2 regions of the Stenotrophomonas sp. 115C5 genome follow, and region 1 is predicted to be linked to the other one. Evidence: predicted binding sites of a transcription regulator. Region 1 holds the regulator's gene; the other holds the start of a gene.
What was found. The regulator HrcA, encoded in region 1, represses chaperone genes, less so after heat shock. The targets are predictions, from matches to a motif close to TTNGCACTCNNNNNNNNNGAGTGCNAA.
Positions count from the first base shown of each region.

Region 2: the regulator HrcA is predicted to act here: its motif matches at 2,737-2,763, upstream of AC13FN_RS12725 (co-chaperone GroES).

Region 1 is NZ_JBSPUQ010000003.1:91,790-96,206, reverse strand. It holds gene dnaK (molecular chaperone DnaK) at 1-766, opposite strand, end outside; gene grpE (nucleotide exchange factor GrpE) at 949-1,464, opposite strand; gene hrcA (heat-inducible transcriptional repressor HrcA) at 1,528-2,592, opposite strand; gene recN (DNA repair protein RecN) at 2,708-4,369, shown strand.
Region 2 is NZ_JBSPUQ010000009.1:112,520-116,936, reverse strand. It holds gene AC13FN_RS12740 (protein-disulfide reductase DsbD domain-containing protein) at 1-264, opposite strand, end outside; gene cutA (divalent-cation tolerance protein CutA) at 261-599, opposite strand; gene AC13FN_RS12730 (endonuclease) at 668-2,458, opposite strand; gene AC13FN_RS12725 (co-chaperone GroES) at 2,810-3,097, shown strand; gene groL (chaperonin GroEL) at 3,181-4,417, shown strand, end outside.

The DNA of each region.
Region 1 (4,417 bases):
TGCGCAGGTCGATGCCCTGGTCCTTGTTGAACTCTTCAACCAGGTACTCGATGACGCGGTTGTCGAAGTCTTCGCCGCCCAGGAAGGTGTCGCCGTTGGTGGCCAGCACTTCGAACTGCTTTTCGCCGTCGACGTTGGCGATCTCGATCACCGAGACGTCGAAGGTGCCGCCGCCCAGGTCGTACACCACGATCTTGCGATCCTTGTTGTCGCCCTTGTCCAGGCCATAGGCCAGCGCGGCCGCGGTCGGCTCGTTGATGATGCGCTTGACGTCCAGGCCGGCAATGCGGCCGGCGTCCTTGGTCGCCTGGCGCTGGCTGTCGTTGAAGTAGGCCGGCACGGTGATGACCGCTTCGGTGACCTTCTCACCGAGGAAGTCCTCGGCGGTCTTCTTCATCTTTTCCAGCACCTTGGCCGAGATTTCCTGCGGGGCCATCTTCTTGCCGTCGCTGGTCGACACCCAGGCATCGCCATTGTCATGGGCGAGGATGCCGTACGGGACGTGGGCGATGTCCTTCTGCACTTCGGCGTCGGTGAACTTGCGGCCGATCAGGCGCTTCACCGCGTAGAAGGTGTTCTTCGGGTTGGTCACGGCCTGGCGCTTGGCCGAGGCGCCGACCAGGACTTCGCCGTCCTTGGTGTAGGCGACGATCGACGGGGTGGTGCGATCGCCTTCCGAATTCTCGATGACGCGGGCCTTGCCGCCGTCCATGATCGCCACGCACGAGTTGGTGGTGCCGAGGTCGATACCAATGATCTTGCCCATGGGGGAGACTCCTGAGGATGCTTGTTGGGGTCAGTCCGGCCGCTCGGCCGGTGGATGAATACGATGTGGGGGAGGCTCGTGGAACATTCAAGCCATCTCCCGAACGCTGTGTTCAGCGCCTGGAAAACCTTGCCAGGCATGGCCTGGCACGACCGGGGCCGGGCATCACCCGGCCCGGTCAATCAATCGGCGGCCACCACCACCAGCGCCGGCCGCAGCAGGCGCTCGTTGAGCAGGTAGCCCTTCTGGAACACGGTCACCACGCTGCCCGGGGCGGCGCCCGGGGCCGGCACCTGGCTGATGGCCTGGTGGTGTTCCGGGTTGAACGGCTGGCCGGTCGGGTCCAGCAGGACCAGACCGTTGTCGGCGGCCACCTTCAGCAGCTGCTTGTAGGTCAGCTCCAGGCCCTCGCGCAGCGGGTGCGGGTCGCCGCCGGCGGCCTTCAGGCCGGCATCCAGGCTGTCGAACACCGGCAGCAGCTCGCCCAGCAGCTTCTCGTTGGCGAACTTGCGGGCCTGCTCGATGTCACGGGCCACGCGCTTGCGCTGGTTCTCCAGGTCGGCGCGCTCACGCAGCGCATCGGCCTTGATCTGCTCGACTTCGGCGCGCAGGCGCTCCACTTCGTCGTTGACGCCGGCGGCGGCAGCCGCATCAGCGGCACTCTGCTGGGATTCGATATCTGGCTGTTCGTGGTTCATGTCTGGGTCCCTGGCGGTCACTCTCCGCCTCCACCCACCCTAGTGTGGGCGGGATGCTGCGTTTCAAGCGTCGGATGTTCCGGGAGTGCGCCCGGCGGGTGAAAAGGCCGCGCCGAGCACATCGGCGGTGGCCTGCACCAGCGGGATCATGCGGTCGTAGGCCATCCGCTTGGGGCCGATCACGCCCAGCACGCCCAGCACCTGGCCGTTGGCGGTGTACGGGGCGGTGACCAGCGAGACGCCCTGCAGCGGCATCATCCCGGTCTCCTCGCCGATGAAGATGCGCACGCCCGGCGCCTGGATGGTCCGCTCCAGCAGCTGCAGGATCTCGCGCTTGCTGGAGAACAGCTCGAACAGTTCACGCAGGCGCTCCAGGTCGGACAGGTCCTGCACCCCCATCAGGCGGGTCTGGCCAGCCACCAGCATGTCGTCGGCCGCCGGCTGCAGGGCCTGCTCGGCCAGCTCGATGCTGTGCGCCAGCAGCTGCTCCAGCTCGGACCGGGCGTCGCGCAGTTCCAGCAGCAGGCGGGTGCGGATCTCGGCCATCGGCAGGCCGGCGAAATGCGCATTGAGGTAGTTGGCCACCTGCTCCAGCTGGCCCGGCGCAAACTCCTGGCGGGTCTCGATGACCCGGTTCTGCACCTCGTTGTCGGCAAACACCAGGATCGCCAGCACCCGGCGCCCGTCCAGCGCCACGAAATCGATCTGGCGGAAGGCGAACTGCTCGCGCCGCGGCGCGCTGACCACGCCGACGAAGTGGCTCATCGCCGACAGCAGCTCCGAGGCGCTGCCGAGCAGGGCCTGGGTGCTGCCACCGCCGGCCAGTTCCTGGCGCAACCGGGCCAGCTCACCCTCACCCGGCGGCTGCATCTGCAGCAGGCTGTCGACGAACACCCGGTAGCCGTGTGCGGTCGGGACGCGCCCGGCCGAGGTGTGCGGCGAGGCCAGCAGCCCCAGGTCCTCCAGGTCGCCGAGGATGTTGCGGATGGTGGCCGGGCTGACCTCAAGGCCGGCCACGCGCGCCAGCGTCTGCGAGCCGACCGGCTCACCGTCCTGGATGTAACGCGCGATCAGCGTGCGCAGCAGATGGCGCGCACGCGGGGCAAGCTGGTCGGGAGAACCGTGCATGGAATCAACCTGTGAGACACGGACACTAGATAATGGCGGCGCATCACCTTGGCAAGTCATTGGACCTCCCTCGCCCACGTGCTAGCGTTGCGCGGCTGCTGATACCCCCTTACCCATGCTCAGACATCTTTCGATCAAGGATTTTGCCGTCGTCCGCGCCACCGAACTGGAGTTCGGGCCAGGCATGACCGTGGTTTCAGGCGAGACCGGCGCCGGCAAGTCGCTGATGGTCGACGCGCTGGGCTTCCTGTCCGGCCTGCGCGCCGACAGCGGCGTGGTCCGCCACGGCGCCGCGCGCGCCGAGCTTTCGGCCGAGTTCGCGCTGGACCAGCTGCAGGCCGCGCGCCAGTGGCTGGCCGACAACGAGCTGGACGACGAAGAACAATGCCAGCTGCGCCGCGTGATCCGTGCCGACGGCGGTTCGCGGGCGTGGATCAATGGCCGCCCGGTGACCCTGGCCCAGCTGGGCGACCTGGCCTCGTTGCTGGTGGAGATCCACGGCCAGCACGAACAGCAGGCCCTGCTGACGCGCCCGTCACAGCTGGCCCTGCTGGATGCCTATGCCGGCAACGAGAACGAGCGCCGCCAGGTGCGCCGCGCCGCGGCCGCATGGCAGGCACTGGTCGATGAATCGCTGGCGCTGTCGCAACAGGGCGACGTGAGTGACCGGATCGGCTTCCTGGAGCACCAGCTGCACGAACTGGACCGCGAAGACCTGGAGCCGGAGTCGATCGTGGCGCTCGGTGCCAGCCATCGCCGCCAGGCCCACGCCAGCGCCCTGCTGAGCGCCTGCCAGGCCGCCAGCAACCAGCTCAACGGCGATGACGGGAGCTCCGCGCTGGACCTGCTGCAGCAGGTGCGCCACGAGCTGTCGCGCCTGATCGAACACGACCCGCGCCTGGGCGAGGTGGACGGCCTGATCGAGAACGCCTCGATCCAGCTGCATGAAGCCCTGTCGCTGCTGGACCGGGTGCACGACGACCTCGATGCCGACCCGGAGCAGTTCGAAGAGAACGAGCGCCGTCTCGGCCGCCTGCACGACCTGGCCCGCAAGCACCGCGTGCCAATGGACGAGCTGGGCGCGCAGCGCGAGCGCATGCACGCCGAAGTGGAGCAGCTGCGCGGCGCCGACGAACGCCTGCAGCGCCTGGCCGGCGAGATCGACAAGGCCGCCGCCGCCTGGCGTGTGCAGGCCGAGGCGCTGACCGTCAGCCGCCGCAATGCCGCCGCCGAGCTGTCGGCTACCACCACCGGCATCATCGCCGAGCTGGGCATGGGCGGCGGCCAGTTCCTGATCGAGCTGGAACCGCAGGACGCCGGCAAGCCGGACCCGCAGGGCGCCGAACGCGTGGAGTTCCTGGTCGCCGCCAACGCCGGCCAACCGCCGCGCGCCTTGCGCAAGGTCGCCTCGGGCGGTGAACTGTCGCGTATCTCGCTCGCTATCGAAGTGGCCGCGCTGGACCTAGATGCGGTGCCGACCATGGTGTTCGACGAGGTCGACTCCGGCATCGGTGGCGCCGTGGCCGACATTGTCGGCCAGAAGCTGCGCGCCCTCGGCGAGAAGCGCCAGGTGCTGTGCGTGACCCACCTGCCGCAGGTCGCTTCCAAGGGCCATGCCCATTACCGGGTCAGCAAGGCGCCGGTGGAAGGCATGACCCAGAGCGCAGTGGAAAAGCTGGACAGCAAGGCGCGCGAGGAAGAGCTGGCACGCATGCTCGGCGGCGTGGAAGTGAGCAAGGAAGCGCGCGCCGCTGCGCGCAAGCTGCTGGCACATTGAGCCGAGCATAGGCTCGGCTCTACAGCCGCCCCCCCCAAAAAAAACGGA
Region 2 (4,417 bases), on a different contig from region 1:
GTCGTGGTGCTTGTCGCCCTTGGGCATCTGCAGCGCGCCGGCATTGAAGGCCGGATCGGCCTTGACGCTGGTGCGGTGGCGATACAGGTAGTAGCCGGGTGCGATCTTGAACTGCAGTTGCACCTGGCCGCGCTCGGGGGCGGTGGCGGTCAGCGCGAACGCCTGGTCCACCGGCAGCAGGTCCTTCTCATCCAGCGCGAACGCTGGCAGCGAGAGCCACAACAGGGCGCACAGGGCGGCGCCACGCGCAAACAGAGTCTTCAATCAGTGTCCTCCCGGGTCTGTGCCCGGATCCAGTCCAGATACGCCGGCAGGCCGGCCCGGGTTTCGACCGCGATGCACTCCGGGAGTTCATACGGATGCAGTTCGACGATCCGGGCAATCGCGTCATCGACGCGGCTTGCGGTGGTCTTCACCAGCAGTTGCAGCTCGGCGTCGGTGGTCACCTCGCCCTGCCAGCGGTAGGTCGACTGTGCGCCATCGAGGCGGGTCACGCACGCGGCCAGGCGCTCGCCGACCAGCGCGTGCGCGATGCGCTCGGCACTGGCCCGGTCCGGGCAGGTGGTCAACAGCAGCAGGACGGGATCGACGGTCGACATGACCGTCGAGTATAGGGCCGCCGCCGGGTCAGAGCCCGGCGGCGGCGATGGACCGCTGCGTTGCGCGGTCAGTTGGCCAGCTGGCAGGTGGCCGGCTTGGCCGAGGTGAACAGGGCCGGGGTCGCCCACTCGGGGTGATCGATGAACGGGTTGCGGTTGCCCTGGAAGCTGTAGACCACGTCATTGCGTGCACGTTCGGCATCATCCGGTGGGTCGGACAGGTGCCAGTCGATCAGCGTGGACAGCAGCCCCATGTAGGCCGGCGAACTGCTGGTCTTGACGATCTTGCTGCGGTCGTCGGTCAGTTCCAGGTCCGGTTCGGACTGGCCGGTGGCCGCATCCTTGCCCCCTTCATAGCGGATGGCCATGTACATCACCGCACGTGCCATGTCGCCCTTGCGATGGCCCCACACCTCGAAGGTGCCGGTGTTGCCGTCCGGCGTGCGTACCCAGTTGGAGTTGCCCGGGTAACCGCCGCTGCCGCCGCCCTGGCCGTTGTTGGCCTCGGTGGCGCGCTCGCCGCAGTTGGCGTCGCACTTGGCGAACGGCTTGTTGCCACGGTCGGCGTTCCACTGTGCATCGGTCAGGTACAGCATGTGGGTGTCGGTGTACGGCGCGTACGGCAGGCCCTTATCACCGGTGGTGCTGGCAAAGCCCAGCGAGTTCGGCCAGGTGTGTTCGCGGTTGTACTTCAGGCCACTGCCGCTGCCGGCGCGATCGGTCACCTTGGCGTAGCTGCGGTTGCGATACGCGTCGAGGATGCGGTTCGGGTTGTTCGGGTCCTCGTCGGCGATCTCCAGGATGGTCCAGGTGCTGGTGCCCGAGCCGCTGTACGGGTAGGCGGTGTGGCCCTTGATGGTGGCGTGCAGCGAGCAGCGCAGCTGGCTCGGGCTGGAGGTGTTCACCTTGGAGTAGTAGCCGGCCGGCACGCCTGGGTTGCCCGGGTCTGGATTGCCGCCGGTGCTGGCCACGGTGAACGCGATGCGGCTGTCGGCCGCCGGATGCGCGCCCTGCAGGTCGGTGATGCGCGCGGCGCGGATATCGAAGCGGCAGGCCTCACCGGCCACCAGCGCGGTGTTGGTGGATAGCTTCACGCTGCGGCCGCTGGCCGGGAAGGTCAGCGGCACGCTGCCGGAGGTGCCGCAGCTCAGCGCGAAGGCGCCACTGGCCAGGTTCACGGTTTCGCTGAACACCACTTCCAGATCGGCCGCGGCTGGGAAGGTGCTGCTGCCCTGTGCCGGGGTGGTGGTGGACACCGACGGCGGTGTGTTCGGGCCCGGGGTGCCGCCGCCGCTGAAGGTCTGGCCGTTGTTGCAGCTGCCGAAGGTCTGCCTGGCCGACTCGGCCCAGGTGAAGTGGGCGTACTGGCTGCCGCTGCCGGTCAGCTGCAGCGAGGTGCCCGGCGCTGTGCTGTTGGTCTCGGCCACCGGAATGTTCTGGCTGGTCATGCCGGCGGCAGGGCCACCGGAGGCGGTGATGGCGCCCTCGTAGCTGAGGAACTGGACCACCTTGCCGCTGGCATCGACCAGGGCGATGCCGTCGTTCGGGCCGTTCTGGAGGCCGTTGGTCGGGTAGCTGACCACGGCCAGGGTGGCGCTGCCGCAACCGGCGGCGGTGCCGGCCGGAACCGGGTTGTTGGCGTAGACCGTGGCGGCAGAAGGGTTGCTGCCGTTGTAGAGGTAGAGGCGGTAGCCGGACAGATCCTCACCGGCGGTGGCTACGACCTCGATCGCTTCGCCGACGTCGCCGGCGGCGGTGCTGTCGTCGTAGTGCAGTTCGTTGATGAAGACCTCGGCCTGGGCCGGCGCGGCGGCCAGCGCCAGCAGGCAGGCGGCGGCAAGCGGGGACAGCAATCGCATCGACAACTCCTTGTGATTGGGAATGCGCGGCCGAGCCTAAGGCCGATCCAGTGACACTTTGTCGTAAATGAACGTCAGATATCTGACAGTGGGACATTGGTCACCAAATGTCACCCGTTCCCCCCTTGGCTTGCCGCGTTGCATCCCTATACAGGCGTCCACGCAGGGAATGAGGTTTCCGGGTCCGGAGAAAAATTTCAGGATCGGCCCTTGAAAGGCCTGTGGAGGTCTCCATCTCTGTCGTGCTCCCGACTTGTCGGGCTTTTTCACGCGCGTTGCTGGCACTCGCCTGGTGTGACTGCTAACATCGCCGGACTTTTTCAGACCAATCAATAACTTAAGAGGTCTCTCATGAGCATCAAGCCGCTGCACGACCGCGTTGTGGTCAAGCCGATCGAAGCCGACGAAATCTCCGCCGGTGGCATCGTCATCCCCGACTCGGCCAAGGAAAAGTCCACCAAGGGTGAAGTCGTGGCCGTCGGCCCGGGCAAGCCGCTGGACAACGGCAACGTGCGCGCGCCGTCGCTGAAGGTTGGCGACAAGGTCATCTACGGCCAGTACGCCGGCAGCTCGTACAAGAGCGAAGGCGTCGAGTACAAGGTCCTGCGCGAAGACGACGTGCTCGCCGTCATCGGCTGAGCCTCGGCGCGACCTGCTTCATCCCCTGATTCCAAACACCCAGCCGCCGGGCATGGCCCGGCGCTACCAATGAGGTAACTGCAATGGCTGCCAAGGATATTCGTTTCGGTGAAGACGCCCGTTCGCGCATGGTGCGCGGCGTCAACGTTCTCGCCAATGCCGTCAAGGCCACCCTGGGCCCGAAGGGCCGCAACGTCGTGCTGGAAAAGAGCTTCGGCGCGCCGACCATCACCAAGGACGGCGTCTCCGTCGCCAAGGAAATCGAACTGGCTGACAAGTTCGAGAACATGGGCGCGCAGATGGTGAAGGAAGTCGCTTCCCGCACCAACGACGACGCCGGCGACGGCACCACCACCGCCACCGTGCTGGCCCAGGCCCTGATCCGCGAAGGCGCCAAGGCTGTGGCCGCCGGCATGAACCCGATGGACCTGAAGCGTGGTATCGACAAGGCCGTCGTGGCCGCCGTTGCCGAACTGAAGACCATCTCCAAGCCGACCGCCGACGACAAGGCAATTGCCCAGGTCGGCACCATCTCGGCCAACTCGGACGAGTCGATCGGCCAGATCATCGCCGACGCGATGAAGGAAGTCGGCAAGGAAGGCGTGATCACCGTTGAAGAAGGCTCGGGCCTGGACAACGAGCTGGACGTGGTCAAGGGCATGCAGTTCGACCGCGGCTACCTGTCCCCGTACTTCATCAACAACCAGCAGTCGCAGACCGCTGACCTGGATGACCCGTTCATCCTGCTGCACGACAAGAAGATCTCCAACGTCCGTGACCTGCTGCCGGTGCTGGAAGGCGTCGCCAAGGCCGGCAAGCCGCTGCTGATCGTGGCCGAAGAAGTCGAAGGCGAAGCGCTGGCCACCCTGGTGGTCAACACCATCCGTGGCATCGTCAAGGTCGTGGCCGTCAAGGCTCCGGGCTTCGGCGACCGTCGCAAGGCGATGCTGGAAGACATGGCCGTGCTGACCGGCGGCACCGTGATCTCCGAAGAAGTTGGCCTGTCGCTGGAAAAGGCCACCATCAAGGACCTGGGCCGCGCCAAGAAGGTGCAGGTTTCCAAGGAAAACACCACCATCATCGATGGCGTGGGTGACAAGGCTGCCGTCGATGCACGCGTCGGCCAGATCAAGACCCAGATCCAGGACACCTCCTCCGATTACGATCGCGAGAAGCTGCAGGAACGCGTGGCCAAGCTGGCCGGCGGCGTTGCCGTGATCAAGGTCGGCGCTTCGACCGAAATCGAAATGAAGGAAAAGAAGGATCGCGTCGACGACGCCCTGCACGCGACCCGTGCAGCCGTTGAAGAAGGCGTGGTCC